3 linked regions of the Cyanobium sp. PCC 7001 genome follow. The protein of the gene in region 2 interacts with the protein of the main gene of each other region in a pairwise test. Links are inferred from orthologs where the notes say so. Each region holds a gene or a part of one and is shown on either strand. Other genes may lie near its edges.

The links. The genes of interacting proteins can lie anywhere in the genome.
Region 1: the proteins of ftsZ (region 2) and CPCC7001_RS10385 interact in binary tests that used the Escherichia coli proteins (3 or more experiments, as listed by UniProt). The link is inferred for Cyanobium sp. PCC 7001 from one-to-one orthologs.
Region 3: the proteins of ftsZ (region 2) and rlmN interact in binary tests that used the Escherichia coli proteins (3 or more experiments, as listed by UniProt). The link is inferred for Cyanobium sp. PCC 7001 from one-to-one orthologs.

Annotation. Positions count from the first base shown.
Region 1 is NZ_DS990556.1:2,110,284-2,114,793, reverse strand. Bases 1,529-4,510 are described here. They hold CPCC7001_RS10385 (rod shape-determining protein), read right to left. Parts: upstream 3,552-4,510; coding sequence 2,505-3,551; downstream 1,529-2,504. Other genes in these bases: ahcY (adenosylhomocysteinase), read right to left, coding at 4,224-4,510; CPCC7001_RS10380 (single-stranded DNA-binding protein), read left to right, coding at 3,691-4,098; mreC (rod shape-determining protein MreC), read right to left, coding at 1,759-2,499; CPCC7001_RS10395 (hypothetical protein), read right to left, coding at 1,529-1,762. Outside these bases: CPCC7001_RS10400 (sugar ABC transporter substrate-binding protein), read right to left, coding at 1-1,238; more of CPCC7001_RS10395, read right to left, coding at 1,235-1,528. UniProt on the Escherichia coli protein: Forms membrane-associated dynamic filaments that are essential for cell shape determination. Acts by regulating cell wall synthesis and cell elongation, and thus cell shape.
Region 2 is NZ_DS990556.1:1,274,353-1,282,370, forward strand. What follows is about bases 2,078-4,870. They hold ftsZ (cell division protein FtsZ), read left to right. Parts: upstream 2,078-2,817; coding sequence 2,818-3,924; downstream 3,925-4,870. Other genes in these bases: CPCC7001_RS06280 (cell division protein FtsQ/DivIB), read left to right, coding at 2,078-2,572; panB (3-methyl-2-oxobutanoate hydroxymethyltransferase), read left to right, coding at 4,147-4,870; CPCC7001_RS06295 (coproporphyrinogen-III oxidase family protein), read right to left, coding at 4,847-4,870. Outside these bases: tRNA (N6-isopentenyl adenosine(37)-C2)-methylthiotransferase MiaB, read left to right, coding at 1-173; CPCC7001_RS06270 (D-alanine--D-alanine ligase family protein), read left to right, coding at 205-1,347; CPCC7001_RS06275 (hypothetical protein), read left to right, coding at 1,344-1,754; more of CPCC7001_RS06280, read left to right, coding at 1,751-2,077; more of panB, read left to right, coding at 4,871-4,959; more of CPCC7001_RS06295, read right to left, coding at 4,871-6,142; CPCC7001_RS06300 (PIN/TRAM domain-containing protein), read left to right, coding at 6,249-7,379; CPCC7001_RS06305 (ATP-dependent Clp protease proteolytic subunit), read left to right, coding at 7,411-8,018. UniProt on the Escherichia coli protein: Essential cell division protein that forms a contractile ring structure (Z ring) at the future cell division site. The regulation of the ring assembly controls the timing and the location of cell division.
Region 3 is NZ_DS990556.1:2,547,768-2,552,074, forward strand. The notes cover bases 1-2,779. They hold rlmN (23S rRNA (adenine(2503)-C(2))-methyltransferase RlmN), read left to right. Parts: upstream 1-757; coding sequence 758-1,801; downstream 1,802-2,779. Other genes in these bases: CPCC7001_RS12450 (DNA-directed RNA polymerase subunit beta'), read left to right, coding at 1-513; CPCC7001_RS12455 (chlorophyll a/b-binding protein), read left to right, coding at 552-740; CPCC7001_RS15335 (hypothetical protein), read left to right, coding at 1,913-2,779. In the rest of the region: more of CPCC7001_RS15335, read left to right, coding at 2,780-3,175; CPCC7001_RS12465 (hypothetical protein), read right to left, coding at 3,224-4,307.

The DNA of each region.
Region 1 (4,510 bases), 830 kb from region 2 along the record:
CCGAGCATGGCCCGCTGCAGCTGGGTGTAGATGATCGACTGCAGCCGCTTGATGCCCGGAATCGCCGGCACCAGCACCTGGGCGCTCTCCAGGGTGGTGGCCGAGAGCAGTCGGGCGTTCTCCACCAGCCGCTGGGGTGGATCCAGCGGCCCCGGGTCGCGCAGGCTGGCCTGCAGACGCTCCAGCGCCCCCGTGGCCGAGGGCAGCACCCTCGCCTGCTCGGCGAAGCGGTACTGGTTGGCGGCATCGGTGAGGAACAGGCCGAAACTCACCGCCTCGGCGGCCATGGCGCTCTGCTTGGGCACCACCAGGTTCATCACCGCCACATTGGCGGCCCCGTCGGCGCCGGTGAGGGGGGGATAGGGGGCGGTGCGGGCGGCCACGCCGGGGGCATTGGTCTGGAGGTTGCGCAGGAAGTCGGGGCCGGTGGACACCTGGGCCAGATCGCCCGACTGGTAGAGCTCGATCGCCCGGCGGTAGCCCTGGCTCACCACCTCGCGGGGCAGCAGGCCGCGGCGGTAGAGATCGCTCCAGAAGGCGAAGGCGCTCCGGCCGGCCGCGGTGTCGAAGGCGGCGCGCTGGCGGTCGTCCAGCAGACGAACGCCCATCTGCACCATCGACTCCAGCAGCTCGGCCGAATCGTCGGGCACCACGGTGGTGAACAGGGCGTAACGGCCGGTGCGCCGCCGCACCGCCTCGGCGTAGGCCGGCACGTCCTGCCAGCGGGCCGGTGGGGCGGCATAACCCGCCTGCTCGAGCAGACCGCGGTTGGCCATCGTGATCCGGGCCGTGAGGTACCAGGGGATGGCGAACTGATCGCCGCCCTGCCGGCCCGCCTGCCAGATGCGCGGCAGGTAGCGCTCGGCGGCGCCCTCCGGCAGCACGGGCGTGAGGTCGAGCAGGCCTCCCTTGCTGGCCAGATTGGCGGCGAAGGGGGGGTTGAGGTTGACCAGATCCGGAGCGGTGCGGGCGAAGACGGCGGCCAGGAGCTTGCGCTCCACCGAGGCCCAGGGCACGTCGGTCCATCGCACCCGCACCCCGGGGTTCTGCTGCTCCCACCCCTGGATCACGTCCTGGAGGTAGTCGTTGAACTTGGGAGCCAGATCGAGCGTCCAGACGTTGAGCTGCCGCCGCCCATCGGAGCCTGAGCGCGAACCGCCACAGGCCGCCAGGGCCGTGCTGAGGCCGGCGGAGGCCCCGGCAAGGGCCAGGCCCTGCAGGACCTGGCGGCGCTTCATCCCCATCGGCCCAGCCCTCCCAGCTCGGTGCGCAGGCCGGGGGCCTGCTGGCGCCACAGCAACAGCTGCAGCGAGCACAGCATCGGTGCCAGCAGAGCGGTGATCAGGGTCTGGGCGGCCAGGGTGTGCAGGGCGGCGGGGCCCAGCGGCCCCAGCCAGCGCTGCTGCAGCAGCAGCGTGCCGCCCAGGAAGGCGGCACCGACAAGGGCCAGAAGGCCGAGATTGAAGCTGCGCTCGATCGGCGGGGCCTTGCGCCCCAGCCGACCCCACCACCAGCCCAGCAGCAGCAGCGCGGGGATTTGGGTGAGGGGGCCGGGATGCAGCCCATCGAGCATCAGGCCGAGCGCCAGGCCGGCCAGAGCCCCGGACCAGGGCCCATCCACTAGGGCCCAGGGCAGCAGCCACAGCACCGCCCAGCAGGGCGCCACGCCCGCCAGCTTGAGCAGGCCCGGCGAGGCCAGGGTGAGCAGCGGCACCAGCAGACCGGTGGCCACACACCAGCGCTGGCGTGCCAGCGCGCTCATCGCACCCTCACCTGCACCCAGTCCACGGCATCCACCGGAGCACTGAGCTGCACCAGCGCCTCCGGTGCCGGCACCGCATCCTCGTCCACGCTCTGCACAACGCCCACCGTGAGGTTGGGGGGCACCAGCGTGCTGGCCGGCGAGGTCACCACCAGATCGCCGGGCCGCAGGTTGAGGTCCTTCTCGATGAAGCGCAGCAGGGGCCGGGCGGTGCCTGTGCCCACCAGCAGGCCGTGGCGCTGGGCGCGGCCCACCCACACCCCGACCCGGCTGGACGGGTCGGTGAGCAGGGTCACCGTGGCCGTGGTGGGGGTGACGGTGGCCACCCGGCCGATCAGCCCGCCCGGGGCCACCACCGCATCGCCGGGCGCCACCCCCTGAAGCGAGCCGCGGCCGATCAGCAGCTGCTGCCACCAGCCGGCCGCCTCGCGGGAGATCACCGGGGCGCTGAGCTCCTCGCCCGAGCTGCGCTGCAGCTCCAGCATCTCCCGCAGCCGCCGGTTGTCCGCCTCCAGCACCGTGAGCCGCGACTGCTGATCCAGCTGCTGGGCGGCCTTGAGCCACTCGCTCTGGGCGGAGCCGGGCCAGAACGGGCGGCTCAGCAGGGCGTAGAGGTCATTGAGCACCGCCCCCTTGCTCAGACGCACCCCCGCCAGGGCCAGCAAAAGCAGCACCCAGGGCCAGGACACCCGGAACAGCCGCAACGACGGCAGCCTGAGCCTGCGGCCCGCCTGCATCGGGATCAGGCCGCCTGGCGCACGAAGTCAGGGGTGTCGAGCACGCGCTCGAGGCGCTTGTAGTCCTCCAGCACCATGCCGCAGCCCATCACCACACACAGGAGGGGGTCTTCGGCGGTGTGGGTGAGGATGCCGGTCTCGTGGCTGATCAGATCGCTGATGCCGCGCACCATGGCCCCACCGCCGGCCAGCATGATGCCGCGGTCCACGATGTCGGCGGCCAGCTCGGGTGGGGTGCGCTCGAGGGTGCGCTTCACCGCCTCCACGATCACGTTGAGCGGCTCGGCCATGGCCTCGCGGATGTCACCGGCACGCACGTTGATGGTGCGGGGCAGGCCGGAGAGGAGGTGCAGGCCGCGCACGTCCATGGAGGTCTCGTCGTGCTCGTCGTCGGGGAAGGCGGAGCCGATCCGGATCTTGATGTCCTCGGCGGTGCGCTCGCCCACCACCAGGTTGTGCACCTTCTTGAGGTACACGCTGATGGAATCGCTGAGCTCATCGCCCGCCACCCGCACCGATTCGCTCAGCACGGTGCCGCCCAGGCTGAGCACCGCCACTTCGGTGGTGCCGCCACCGATGTCCACGATCATGGTGCCCACCGGTTCGGTCACGGGCAGGCCGGCGCCGATCGCCGCGGCCACGGGTTCGTCGATCAGGTGCACCTCGCGGGCGCCGGCCAGACCGGCCTCGCGCACGGCCCGGCGCTCCACGCCGGTGACGCCGCTGGGGATGCCGATCACCAGGCGCGGCGCCACGATGCCCCGCCCCTCGTTGCCCTTCTGGATGAAGGTCTTGATCATCTGCTCGGCGGCGTCGAAGTCGGCGATCACGCCATCCCGCAGCGGGCGCACCGCCCGGATGTTGCCCGGGGTGCGGCCGAGCATCATCTTGGCCTCGTCACCCACGGCCAGAGGCACGCCACGCTCCAGGTCGAGGGCGACCACCGAGGGTTCCTGCAGCACAATGCCCTTGCCGGACACGTACATCAGGGTGTTGGCCGTTCCCAGGTCGATGCCGATGTCGCGGGAGAACTGGAAACGACGAAAGAACACGGACATCCCGCCTGGCAGCCCCGAATCATAGGGGGGGCAACCCGATCCCTCCCCAACCGTGCCGCCCGGTGGAACTGAACCGGTGAGGCCCCCGACCGGGGTGCCGCATCATTGATCCAACAGACCAAGGAGACCCACCATGGGCGTTAATTCCATCACCCTCGTCGGCCGGGCCGGCCGCGACCCCGAAGTGCGCTACTTCGAATCCGGCAGCATGGTGGCCAACCTCACCTTGGCGGTGAACCGCCGCAGCCGCGACGACGAACCGGACTGGTTCAACCTCGAGATCTGGGGCAAGCAGGCCCAGGTGGCGGCCGACTACGTGAAGAAGGGCTCGCTGCTGGGCATCATCGGCAGCTTCAAGCTCGACCGCTGGACCGATCGGAGCAGCGGCGAGGAGCGCACCAAGCCCGTGATCCGGGTGGACCGGCTGGAACTGCTGGGCTCCCGCCGCGATGCCGAGGCCTCCATGGGCGGGGGCGGCGGCTACGGGGGTGGCTCCGGATTCGGGGGTGGCGAGCCCAGCGAAGAGGAAGTGCCGTTCTGAGGGCCGCCTGAGGGCCGCGTTCTGACAGACCATCTGAAGGCCATGAAAAAACCCACCGGCCTGAACCGGTGGGTGATGGGGCGGGAGGTTCGTTCCAGCGCTCTGCCGGAAGCGAGCCTGGCGGATCAGTAGCGGTAGTGATCCAGCTTGTAGGGACCCTCCACGGGCACGTTGATGTAGGCCGCCTGCTCAGCGGTGAGCTCGGTGAGCTTGGCGCCGATCTTCTCGAGGTGGAGGCGGGCCACCATCTCATCGAGATGCTTGGGCAGCACGTACACCTCCTTGGCGTACTGATCGCCCTTGGTGAACAGCTCGATCTGGGCCAACACCTGGTTGGTGAAGGAGTTGCTCATCACGAAGCTGGGGTGACCGGTGGCACAGCCCAGGTTCACGAGCCGGCCTTCGGCCAGCA
Region 2 (8,018 bases):
TGGAGGGCACCAACCCGCGGGATCCTTCCCAGCGCATGGGCCGCACCCGCACCAACCGGCTCACCTTCTTCCCGGCGCTGCGCCCCGATGGCCGTGCGGTGGAGCCGGGCGATCTGGTGAACGTGCGCATCGAGGAGGTGCGGGCCTTCTCGCTGAGCGGCACACTGGCCTGAGTTTCAGCCCGCTGGGGCTGGTTCGCCCGCGATGCCCCCTGAGCCCAGCCCCGTCGCGAACCCCGGCCCGGTCCGCGTGGGCCTGGTGTTCGGTGGAGCCTCCGGCGAGCACGCCATCTCCATCCGGTCGGCGGCCACCGTCGCCGCGGCCCTGCGCCGCGGCGAGAACGGGCGGCGCTATGCGGTGAGCTGCTTCTACATCGACCCCCAGGGGCGCTGGTGGGGGCCGGAGCTGGCCGAGCAGGTGCTGGACCAGGGCACGCCAGCCAGCCCGGAACAGCTGGCCTCCGCCCCGGCCCGTCCGGGTTTTCAGGGATTCCCCACAGGCGCCCTGGCCATGGAGGTGTGGTTCCCGGTGCTGCATGGGCCCAACGGGGAGGACGGCACGATCCAGGGCCTGTTCACCCTGATGCAGGTGCCCTTCGTGGGCTCGGGCGTGCTCGGCTCTGCCGTGGGGATGGACAAACAGGCGATGAAGGCCGCCCTGGCGGCCGCAGAGCTGCCCCAGGTGCCCTACGCCTGCGTGGAGGCGGGCGAGCTGGAGGCCGACCCGGCGGCGGTGCTGGAGCGGCTGGAGCGGCAGCTGGGCTACCCCTGCTTCGTGAAGCCGGCCAACCTGGGGTCGTCGGTGGGCATCAGCAAGGCCACCGACCGCGACGGTCTGCTTGCCGGGCTGCGCAGCGCCGCCGCCCTCGACCCGCGTCTGGTGGTGGAGCAGGGCGTCACGGCACGGGAGCTGGAGTGCGCCGTGCGCGGCGGCGGCCCCCGGCCGCTGGAAGCCTCCGTACTGGGCGAGATCCGCTACGACGCGGACTGGTACGACTACGCCACCAAGTACAGCGAGGGACGGAGCCACACCGTGATCCCCGCCGATGTGCCCGAGGGCATCGCCGCCCAGGCGCGCGGCATGGCCCTCGAGGCCTGCCGGGCGCTGAACGCCTCGGGGCTGGCCAGGGTGGATTTCTTCTACACGGCGCCAGCGCCTGGAGATGGGGGTGAAGGCCGGCTCTGGCTCAATGAGATCAACACCCTGCCGGGATTCACCAGCCAGAGCATGTACCCCATGCTGTGGGAGGCCTCGGGTGTGCCTCTGGACACCCTGGTGGATGGGCTGATCACGGCGGCACGAGACTGGCCCCGTCCGGCGTTGCAGATGGGAGGACTCCCGGCATGATTCACGGCTTGCTCTGGCTGCCGCTGCTGCTCATCTTCGTGCTGCTCACCACCCTGGGGTGGCTGGAGCGGCGGCGGCAGCACCTGTTCCGCGCCTGGGCCGAAGGGGCCGAGCTGGCCAAGCTGGATGGCTGCGGCGCCGCGCGCCTCGTGGATGGGGTACTGAGCTGGAGCACCTTCTCGGCGGGTCAGCTGGCGGAGAAGGACCGGTTCGTGATCAAGCAGCTGGAACTGGTGGAACTGCTGGCCCTCGGCTCCGGGGAGGCTCCCCTCACCGAGGAGGCCCAGGGTGCCTGCAGGCTCCGGCTGGTGGGCGGTGGTGAGCAGAAGGATCTGCCCTTCTCCGATGCCGAACGCGCCCGCCGCTGGATGGCCGAACTGATGGCCCGCTCCCGCTGCGAGCTGTGACCCAGACGCGAACCCTTCCCCCCGGAGCCGAACGGCGGCGCCAGCTGCGGCTGCAGCGGCGCCGGGAGCGGCTGCGCAACGCCTGGCGCCTGCTGGTGCTGCTGGGGATCGCCGGCGGCCTCGGCTATGGCCTGCTGCGCCAGGGCTGGAGCCTCACCGGCCCCGGCCAGGTGGAGGTGGTGGGCAGCAGGATGGTGACCCCTGAGCGGGTGATCGAGGCGGCGGGACTCACCTTCCCCCAGCCCCTGCTGACCCTCCAGCCCCGCAAGCTCGCCACCGACCTCTCCGAGACCCTGCCGGTGGAGGAGGTGCAGGTGACCCGGCTGATGGCACCGCCGCGGCTGCGGGTGAGCCTGGTGGACCGCCAGGCCGTGGCCCGGGCCGAACGGCGCACCCCCCAGGGGGTGGAGCGGGGCTATGTGGACCGGCTGGGCCACTGGATGAACAGCCACCAGGGCGAGCTGATGGCCGATGAGGCCACGGCGGGCCTGCTGGTGAAGGGCTGGCAGCCCCGGCACCGGGCCAGCCTCAGCAAGGTGCTGGCGCAACGGACCGTGCTCGGCCCGGATCTCAAGGAGATCCGATTCGCCCCGGAGGGCAGCCTCTGGCTGCGCAGCGCCACCCTCGGGGAGGTGCGGCTCGGGCCCGCCGACGCCCAGCTCACCCGGCGTCTGCAGGTGCTGGACCACCTGGTGGAGACCCTGCCGGCCCAGCTGAAGGGCAAGCGCCTGCGCACCCTGGATCTGAGCGATCCCGAGCAGCCCGAACTCGCCCTGGTGGGCACACCCCCGACCGAGAAGCCGGCGCAACAGCCCTGAAACGGCCCCCGCGACGGGGTTCTGCGGCCAAAAAGCGGCCAATGCTGCGAGGAAACCGGCAAACCGTCGCCAAGCGACAAGGTCAGGACCGCCAGCTACCGACATAATGCAGCCCAGCTCACCGGCACTCCTGCCCCATGGCGCAAGACGACGGCCCCAAGTTCGTGCCGCCGATCCACACCGGTGAACACACCCTGGTTCCTGAAGGCCCCACCGCCAATGGTGCCTCCCTCACCCGTGCCGCCATGACCCATACCCCGACCGCCGCCGCCGGCATTGTTCCCAGCCAGTCGGCCCGCATTGAGGTGATCGGGGTGGGGGGTGGCGGCAGCAATGCCGTCAACCGGATGATCGCCTCCGACCTGCAGGGTCTGGGCTACCGGGTGCTCAACACCGACGCCCAGGCGCTGCTGCAGTCGGCGGCCCAGAAGCGCCTCCAGCTGGGCCAGAAGCTCACCCGGGGCCTGGGGGCCGGCGGCAACCCGGTGATCGGCCAGAAGGCGGCCGAGGAATCGCGGGCGGAACTGCAGGAGTCGCTGCAGGGGGCCGACCTGATCTTCATCGCCGCCGGCATGGGCGGCGGCACCGGCACCGGCGCGGCGCCGATCCTGGCGGAGGTGGCCAAGGAGGTGGGCGCCCTCACCGTGGGCATCGTCACCAAGCCGTTCAGCTTCGAGGGACGCAAGCGCATGCGTCAGGCGGAGGAGGGCATCGCCCGCCTGGCGGAGCACGTAGACACCCTGATCGTGATCCCGAACGATCGGCTGCGCGATGAGATCGCCGGAGCCCCGCTGAACGAGGCCTTCCGCGCCGCCGACGACGTGCTGCGCATGGGGGTGAAGGGCATTAGCGACATCATCACCAGGCCTGGCCTGGTGAACGTGGACTTCGCCGACATCCGCTCGGTGATGTCCGACGCCGGCACGGCCCTGCTGGGCATCGGAGTGGGCTCGGGGCGCAGCCGGGCCAGCGAGGCGGCCCAGGCGGCCATGAGCAGCCCGCTGCTGGAGTCGGCCCGGATCGACGGCGCCAAGGGCTGCGTGATCAACATCAGCGGCGGCAAGGACATGACCCTCGAGGACATGACCACCGCGTCCGAGGTGATCTACGAGGTGGTGGACCCCGAGGCGAACATCATCGTGGGCGCCGTGGTGGACGATCGCCTCGAAGGGGAGATCCACGTGACCGTGATCGCCACCGGCTTCGACGGCGGCACCACGTACCGCACCGATCGGCCGGCCATGAGCTTCACCGGCACCACCCCGTTCACCCCCAGCACCGAAGAGAAGGGCGCCAAGATTCCGCCGTTCCTGCTCAACCGCCAGGGCCGCAGCTCTGAGCAGGACAGCTGAGCAGGACAGCTGAGCAGCCCAGCTGAGCAAGAGCAAGAAAGATCAGTCGCGCCGTTCAGGGCGACTGCTGCCCGAAGAGGGTGACCCGGAGTCCACGCCTGCCCTGAGCATCCCGTGTGGCTGCTCCCTTCCGGTCCTGACCAGGTTTGGGCGTCAGAGCCGCGTGGGTCCGAGTCGGCTGGATGCTAGCAATGCTCCCCTTCGCCCCTCAGCCCCGTGCCGCTGCGCCCCGCCGACCTGGCCCGTCGCAAGCAGGCCGGCCTGCCGATCAGCATCCTCACGGCCTGGGACGCCCTCTCCGGAGCGGTGGTGGCCGAAGCCGGAGCGGATGCCGTGCTGGTGGGTGATTCCCTGGCCATGACGGTGCTGGGCCATGCCACCACCCTGCCCGTCACGCTCGACGAGATGCTGCACCACTGCCGGGCCACGGCCCGCGGCATGGCCAGTGTCTGCTCGCCGGGGCAGGAGCCGCTGCTGATCTGTGATCTGCCCTTTCTCAGCTACCAGTGCGCGCCCGACGACGCGGTGGCGGCGGCCGGTCGGGTGCTGAAGGAGAGTCCCGCGGCCGCCGTGAAGCTGGAGGGGGCCGAACCCGAAACCCTGGCCGTGATCGATCGGCTGGTGCGCAGCGGCATTCCGGTGATGGGCCACGTGGGCCTCACGCCCCAGGCCGTGCATCGCAGCGGCTACCGCCGCCAGGCCGCCGATGCCCCCGGCCAGCAGCGGCTGAAGCGGGAGGCCGAGGCCCTGGAGCGGGCGGGCTGCTTTGCCGTGGTGGTGGAGCACGTGCCGCCGGACGTGGCGGCCGAGCTGCGGGCCGGCCTGGCCATCCCCCTCATCGGTATCGGTGCCGGAGAGGCCTGCGACGGCCAGGTGCGCGTCACCGCCGATCTGCTGGGCCTCACCAGCCGCCAGCCCCCGTTCAGCCCACCGCTGCTGCAGGGGCGGGCCCTGGCCGTGGAAGCCCTGCGGCGTTGGCTGAGCTCCCAGAGCCATCCCACCAGACCCACAGCTCCCGCAGCACCGCATTGCTGAGGGCCAGGCCCTCCGGATCGCTCAACCGCCAGCGCTCCCCCTCCTCCAGCAGCAGCCCACGGGTCATCCACGGCTCCAGCTGCCGCCGCAGCCGCCCCAGCCCCGCGGCGATCGCCATGTCATCCCAGCCCACCTGACGCAGCAGCTCGGGCAGCCGCACCCCCTCGCGGCGGCGCAGACCCACCATCAGCCGCTCATCCAAGGGCATCCCCGGGTCCACCCCGATCTCCGCCATCCCCGCCTCCCCTGCCCCTGCTTCCGCTGCGCCCGAAGTCAGCCAGGCCCGGTAGGCATCGCGGGTGCGGGGCCTGGCCTGCCGTTGGCCCCAGGGAGCGCTGGTGGCCCCCATGCCGAAGCCCCACCAGCCGGCACCGCTCCAGTACACGCGGTTGTGGCGCGAGGCATGGCCCGGCAGGGCGTGGTTGGACACCTCGTAGCGGCCGTACCCTGCCGCCGCCAGCTCCGAGCTGGTGAGCTCCATCAGGTCGGCGGCCAGATCGTCCTGCGGCAGCTCCAGCCGGCCCTGCTCCAGGCGCCGGGCAAACACGGTGCCCGGCTCGATCGTGAGGTCGTACACCGAGAGATGGGGTGCGCCGCTGCCGATCGCCTCCTCCAGCTGCTGGCGCCAGGCGGGCAGGGTCTGGCCCGGCACGGCCTGGATCAGATCCAGGCTCCAGCTGCCCAGCGCACCGCTCCGGTGGGCCTGCCGCAACCAGCCGGCCGCCTCGCGCAGATCGCCGCCGCTGTGGCGTCGGCCCAGCTGCTGCAGCACTCCGTCGTCGAAGCTCTGGCCCCCCAGGCTCACCCGGTTCACCCCCGCGGCCAGATAGCCCCGCAGCCGCTGGCGATCGAAGCTGGCCGGATCCAGTTCCAGGGTGATCTCCGCGCCGGGGGCCAGTCCGAACTGCCGCCGCAGATCCCTCACAAGCTCCCCGATCTGGGTCGGCTCCAGCAGGGAGGGGGTGCCGCCGCCGAAATACACGGTGCTGAGGGGCGTTGCCCCTGGCGCCTGGCCTATCTCACGCCGCAGCAGTGCCAGATAGGCGTCGATCGAGGCGGCGCCGGGCTGACCGGGCGCGGGGCCGGCGCGGTCACCGAGGGGAACGATCGGGAAATCGCAATAGAAGCAGCGCCGGTGGCAGAAGGGGATGTGGAGGTAGGCGCTGCGGGGGGGAAAGGGCACGGCCGAAGGTGCGGAAGCGATCAAGTGCGGTTACCTCTGCCGGCCAAACCGGCCGGTTTCAGGCAAGCTGCGGTGTGGATCGCTCGGGCAGCCACGCACGGCGGGAATGGTGGACTCCCTCATCCTGATCCTGTTCATGGTCTCCGGCGCCGCCGCCGGCTGGCTGGGGGTGGATCTGCTGCCGGAGAACCTGCTGGTGCAGGTGGACAACCCCGAGGGGCTGCGCACCGTGCTGGGGGGATTCGGGGCCTTCTTCGGGCTGATCGCCGGCGTGTTCTTCGGCCAGCTGCGGCGCCGGCTGACGCAGCAGGTGCGCAGCATGCCCACCGACCTGCTGATCAGCCGCGCCGTGGGGCTGATCCTCGGGCTGCTGGTGGCCAACCTGCTGCTGGCCCCGATCCTGCTGCTGCCCCTGCCCTGGGAGGTGGTGTTCGTCAAACCGCTGGCCGCGGTGCTCAGCAACGTGTTCTTCGGGGTGTCGGGCTACAACCTGGCCGAAGTGCACGGCCGCACCCTGCTGCGGCTGTTCAGCCCCGGCACCACCGAGGCCCTGCTGGTGGCGGAGGGGGTGCTGCGGCCGGCGAGCGCCAAGATCCTCGACACCAGCGTGATCATCGACGGCCGCATCCGCGGCCTGCTCGACTCGGGCCTGCTGGAGGGCCAGGTGATCGTGGCCCAGAGCGTGATCGATGAGCTGCAGGCCCTGGCCGACTCGGGCAACGCCGAGAAGCGGGGCCGCGGCCGCCGCGGCCTCAAGCTGCTCAGCGAGCTGCGGGAGCAGTACGGACGGCGGCTGGTGGTGAACAGCACCCGCTACGAGGGCAAGGGGGTGGATGACAAGCTGCAGGAGCTCACCGCGGACACCGGCGGCACCCTGCTCACCACCGACTACAACCTGGCCAAGGTGGCCGAGGTGAAAAGCCTGCGGGTGGTGAACCTCAGCGAGCTGGTGATCGCCCTGCGGCCCGAGGTGCAGCCGGGCGACGAGTTCCAGCTCAAGATCGCCCGCGAGGGCAAGGAGGCCGACCAGGGCGTGGGCTACCTCGATGACGGCACCATGGTGGTGGTGGAGGGAGCCCGGGAGCACATCGGCGAGCGGCTGCCGGTGATCGTCACCGGCGCCCTGCAGAACCCCACCGGCCGGATCGTGTTCGCCCGCAGGGAAGCGGTGGGGCAGAGCGCCGGCGACGGGGCCGCCCCTGGCAACGGCAAGCGCAAGCCGAGGCCTCCCCGCTAGGCTCCGATCCAGTGCCTGCCAGGGTCAACGGATGTCGGTGTCAGCTCCTTACTACGGCGATTCCGCCGTGCTGCGCACCCCGCCGCCCGACCTGCCCTCGCTGCTGCTCAAGGAGCGGATCGTGTACCTCGGTCTGCCCCTGTTCAGCGATGACGAGGCCAAGCGGCAGATGGGCATCGATGTGACCGAGCTGATCATCGCCCAGCTCCTCTACCTGGAGTTCGACAACCCCGAGAAGCCGATCTTCTTCTACATCAACTCCACCGGCACCTCCTGGTTCACCGGAGATGCCATCGGCTTCGAAACCGAGGCCTTCGCCATCGCCGACACGATCCGCTACGTGAAGCCGCCGGTGCACACCATCTGCATCGGCCAGGCCATGGGCACCGCCGCCATGATCCTCAGCGCCGGCACCAAGGGCCAGCGGGCGGCCCTGCCCCACGCCACGATCGTGCTGCACCAGCCCCGTAGCGGCGCCCAGGGCCAGGCCAGCGACATCCAGATCCGCGCCCAGGAGGTGCTGCACAACAAGCGCACCATGCTGCAGATGCTGGCGGACAACACCGGCAAGAGCGTGGAGCAGCTCTCCAAGGATTCCGACCGCATGACCTACCTCACGGCCGAGCAGGCGAAGGACTA
Region 3 (4,307 bases), 1.3 Mb from region 2 along the record:
TTCACCCCGGTGCTGCTCGGCATCACCAAGGCCTCGCTCAACACCGACAGCTTCATCTCCGCCGCGTCGTTCCAGGAGACCACCCGCGTGCTCACCGAAGCGGCCATCGAGGGCAAGAGCGACTGGCTGCGGGGCCTGAAGGAGAACGTGATCATCGGCCGCCTGATCCCGGCCGGCACGGGCTTCAGCGGCTTCGAGGAGGAGCTGCGGGCCGAGGCCGGTCCCCACCCCGACATCCTCGAGGAGGATGGCATGGGCTACCGCCGCATGCAGAACCTCAGGCCCGACTACACGGTGGAGACCCCGGCCCCCGCCGCCCAGACTGCGGTGCTGGATGATCCCTCCGAGGAGGATCTCGAGGCCACCCGCAGCCGCCACGGCATCGAGGCCAGCGCCAGCACCACGGCCGCCTTCACCCGCCCCACGCTTGAGGATGGGCTGGAGGAGGAGCTGGTGGCGGACCCCGCCGCCCTCGAAGGCCTGCAGGAGGAGGGGCTGCTCAGCGAGGAGTGAGCCCCTCTCCACTCCCCAACGATCGCCATGATGGTTTCATGCCCGCACCCTCCACCACGCAGCGCCCCCTGACCGCCCTGGGGACTCCCATCCCCCAGCGACGGCTGCCCCGCTTTGGCTTTCACACCCACACCGAGCGGCTGAATGGCCGCCTGGCGATGCTGGGGTTCGTGGCGCTGGTGGCCGTGGAGTGGTGGCTCGGTCATGGGCTGTTGATCTGGTCGTGAGTCAGCCCCTGCTGGGGATGGGCCTTGCGGATCTCGAGCGCTGGGCTCAGGACCAGGGCCAACCGGCTTTCCGGGGCCGTCAACTGCATGACTGGCTGTACGCCAAGGGAGCGCGCAGCCTCGATGCGGTGAGCGTGCTTCCCAAGGCCTGGCGCGAGCAGCTGCTGGCCGAGCCGCCGCCTGGCGCCACCGATTGGATCGGTCGCTCACGCGAGCTCCACCGCAGCGTGGCTCGCGACGGCACCACCAAGCTGCTGCTGGCCACGGCCGATGGCCTCAGCATCGAGACCGTGGGCATTCCCGCTCCAGGGCGGCTCACGGTGTGCGTGAGCAGCCAGGTGGGATGCCCGATGGCCTGCCGCTTCTGTGCCACGGGCAAGGGCGGCCTGCAGCGCTCCCTGGCGGTGCACGAGATTGTGGATCAGGTGCTCAGCGTGCGGGAGGTGATGGGCGAACGTCCCAGCCACGTGGTGTTCATGGGCATGGGCGAGCCGCTGCTGAACATCGAGGCGGTGCTGGCGGCGATCGACTGCCTCTGCACGGATCTGGGCATGGCCCAGCGCCAGATCACGGTGAGCACGGTGGGTGTGCCCCGTACCCTGCCCACTCTGGCGGAGCGGGCCCTGGAGCGCCTGGGCCGGGCCCAGTTCACCCTGGCCGTGAGCCTCCATGCGCCGGATCAGCGGCTGCGTGAGGAACTCATCCCTACGGCCCACGCCTACCCGATCGAGGCCTTGCTGGACGACTGCCGTCGCTATGTGGCGATCACCGGGCGGCGGGTGAGTTTCGAGTACATCCTGCTGGGGGGACTGAACGACCAGCCCCACCACGCCGAGGCCCTGGCCCGGTTGATCCGGGGCTTCCAGAGCCACGTGAATCTGATTCCCTACAACCCGATCGAAGAGGAGGAGTTTCAGCGGCCCAGCCCGGCGGCGGTTGAAGCCTTCCGGTGGGCCCTGCAGGAACGGCGGGTTGCCGTGAGTGTGCGGGCCAGTCGGGGGCTGGATGCGGATGCGGCGTGTGGGCAGTTGCGGCGGCGCCACCAAGCTGTTGCGGCTTGAGAACTGGAGGCAGACCAATGCTGAAATCTTCTGAGTCCTGGCGATGGAATGCACTGGTCACCTCTGTATTCTATTTCCTTGACTCCATCTCTGCCGAGGTGATCTAGGCGGATGCTATTTGTCACAGGTTGTCATCGGTCGGGAACTTCGTTTATTGCCCATCTGTTGAGGTCTGTGGCAGACAGGATCGGCCTAGGCAATGCTCTTGACTCCGAATCGCTGTTGTTGCCGCCGACTTTCGACAATCAAATAGGCTACTTTGAATCCCGCAGTCTGATGGCTGCCAATGATAAGATTCTAGATCTTTTCTGTTGCCGCTGGGATGCGCCATGGTTGCAGGCTCCGGACTTCACTGCTGATCCGGTTCGTAGGTTTCTCGTGGGGCTTCGCCCTGCTCTCTCCGCCCATGCGGCGGGCGACTTTTGGATCGATAAGGATCCCAGGCTCTGTTTAACACGTGAGGCGTTTAGACATATTCTTTCGCGGGAGATACCCGTTGTCGCGATTCTTCGAAACCCTCTTGAGGTTGCCGGGTCATTGCATTGCAGGGATGGCTTTCCTGTCGAGCGTGGCATTGCATTGTGGGCGCTTTATAACTTCGAGTTGCTTTGCAAGGACAGTTCGGTACCCAAGCATTGTTTTGACTATGCCGATTTTGACTCCCCTGATACTTGGCCATTGCAGCGCCTTTGTCATGTGCTTCAGAGTCTCTGGGGTCCATGGATGGATCATGCTGATTCGCTCATCACCTCTGAGCTGCTGGGCGAGGTTGTGACTGAGGCCTTTCATGGCTCCCTCAACCGGCAACGCTTGAACACCATGGCTGATCTCGGTGCTGGTGTCTGTCCTTCCGTGGTGATTCAGTCTGCCGAAACAGCATGGAAACGCCTCAAGGAGCTGATGTGGCTCGATCAACTCTCTCCTCTGACTGCGCGAGAGGCCTTGGCGCCGCTGCTCATGACTGTGTTGGCACAACCGCAGCAGATCCGTGGTTGGGTATCCCCGGTTGACCTTGCCAGGCAGCGTCACGTCGAACTGCACGAGATGAAGCGCACCCTTGCAGAAAAGTCTCGACATTGTGACAATCTCGGTCACAAGATTGAAGAACTTGGCGAACGGTCTGCGTCACTTCAAGATCGAGTTGTTGATCTCGAGAGCAGTCTGCTGCAAGTCCGTGATGTCAATCAGAGACTCATGGCATCGCTCAGCCAGGTGAAAACCCGATCGGAAAACCGCAGGGAGCGAATCAGGGGTCTCCAGGCCAAGTTGTCATGGAATCGGGCTGCCGTGGTTTCATTGAAGGCAATGCTTCAAGACTCACTGATGCTCCTTGATCGGTTGAGGGGGTTGCTTGGTATCAGCAGATTGAGGTGATCAGGAGATTGTGAAGTTCTGGAGAATCGGAGATATTATCGCCTTGAATTACCATACATTCTCGATCACATTCATGGCCTTGAGGTATGCTGGAGTTTCCTCGCTTGCTCCGGGCTCGTCAGGATTACTGTCATCGGGGATGGCGCGTCTTGCGTTGTCCGCAATCACCGCGTTGGCGAGCAATGTGAGCGACTCCGGCCGCTCCAGACTCTGCAGCGCCTCGGAGTAGCGGCGGCTGTGGGAGGGCCGCACCGATTCCTGGCAGTAGTTCGAGAGTTCCCGGCTCTCGGTCATCACCCGGTAAGCGATCGCTTTGGTGTCAGCCTTGCCGAAGATCGCCATGTAGAGCAGGTTCACCATCGAGGCATCGTGCACCTGGATGCCGTAGTTGAGCAGGATCTGGGGCCAGTAGCGCAGGGCCTTGAGGCCTTCGAGGCCCCCCTTCTTCACGCCGGCCTGCTCGCACCACTGCTCGAACTCATCCACGTCATTGGGGCAGCGGCCCAGCCGTCGCATGCCCTCCGCCAGAATCTGGCCGGCCTGAAAGTTGCGGGTGGGTCTGCCGCACACCGGCAGCATCATGCTGCCGCGCACGTCGGCCACCATGGCCGTGAGCTGGGTGAAGGTGTGGTCGCGCACCTTCTCCATGTCGCCGCCACGGCTGAGGGTGGCTTCGATTCTCTGCACGCCGTAGCCGAGCTCGGTGAGCGGAAAGGGCTGACGGCCGTAGAGCCGTTGCCGATCGCGCCGGCGCATCGACACGGAGGAGGCCTGATCCAGGCACTGATCCAGCAGCAGCGTCAGCAGAGTGGGCAGGATGCCGGTGTTCTCGGCGTGGAAGCCATAGCCGAAGCCGGCGAAGATCGACGAGATGTTCTTGGCCGCCTTGATGTACTGGGCCTCCACGTTGTGGACGCCGGGTGACACCTGAATGTTGGGCGAAAGGCGATCCAGCAGCCGGGCTCCCAGCAGTGCGGTGATGGCGTTGGGATGGCAGAAGTTGGCCGTGAAGCTGTCCACCGGATCCCGCAGGGCCCCGTGGCGGTGGAAGCCTGAGAAAAAGGCCAGATTCGGCTGCCGCTCGCACAGCACGTAGGAGTCGTTGCGCAGCGGATCGTGGCTGAAGGAGCCC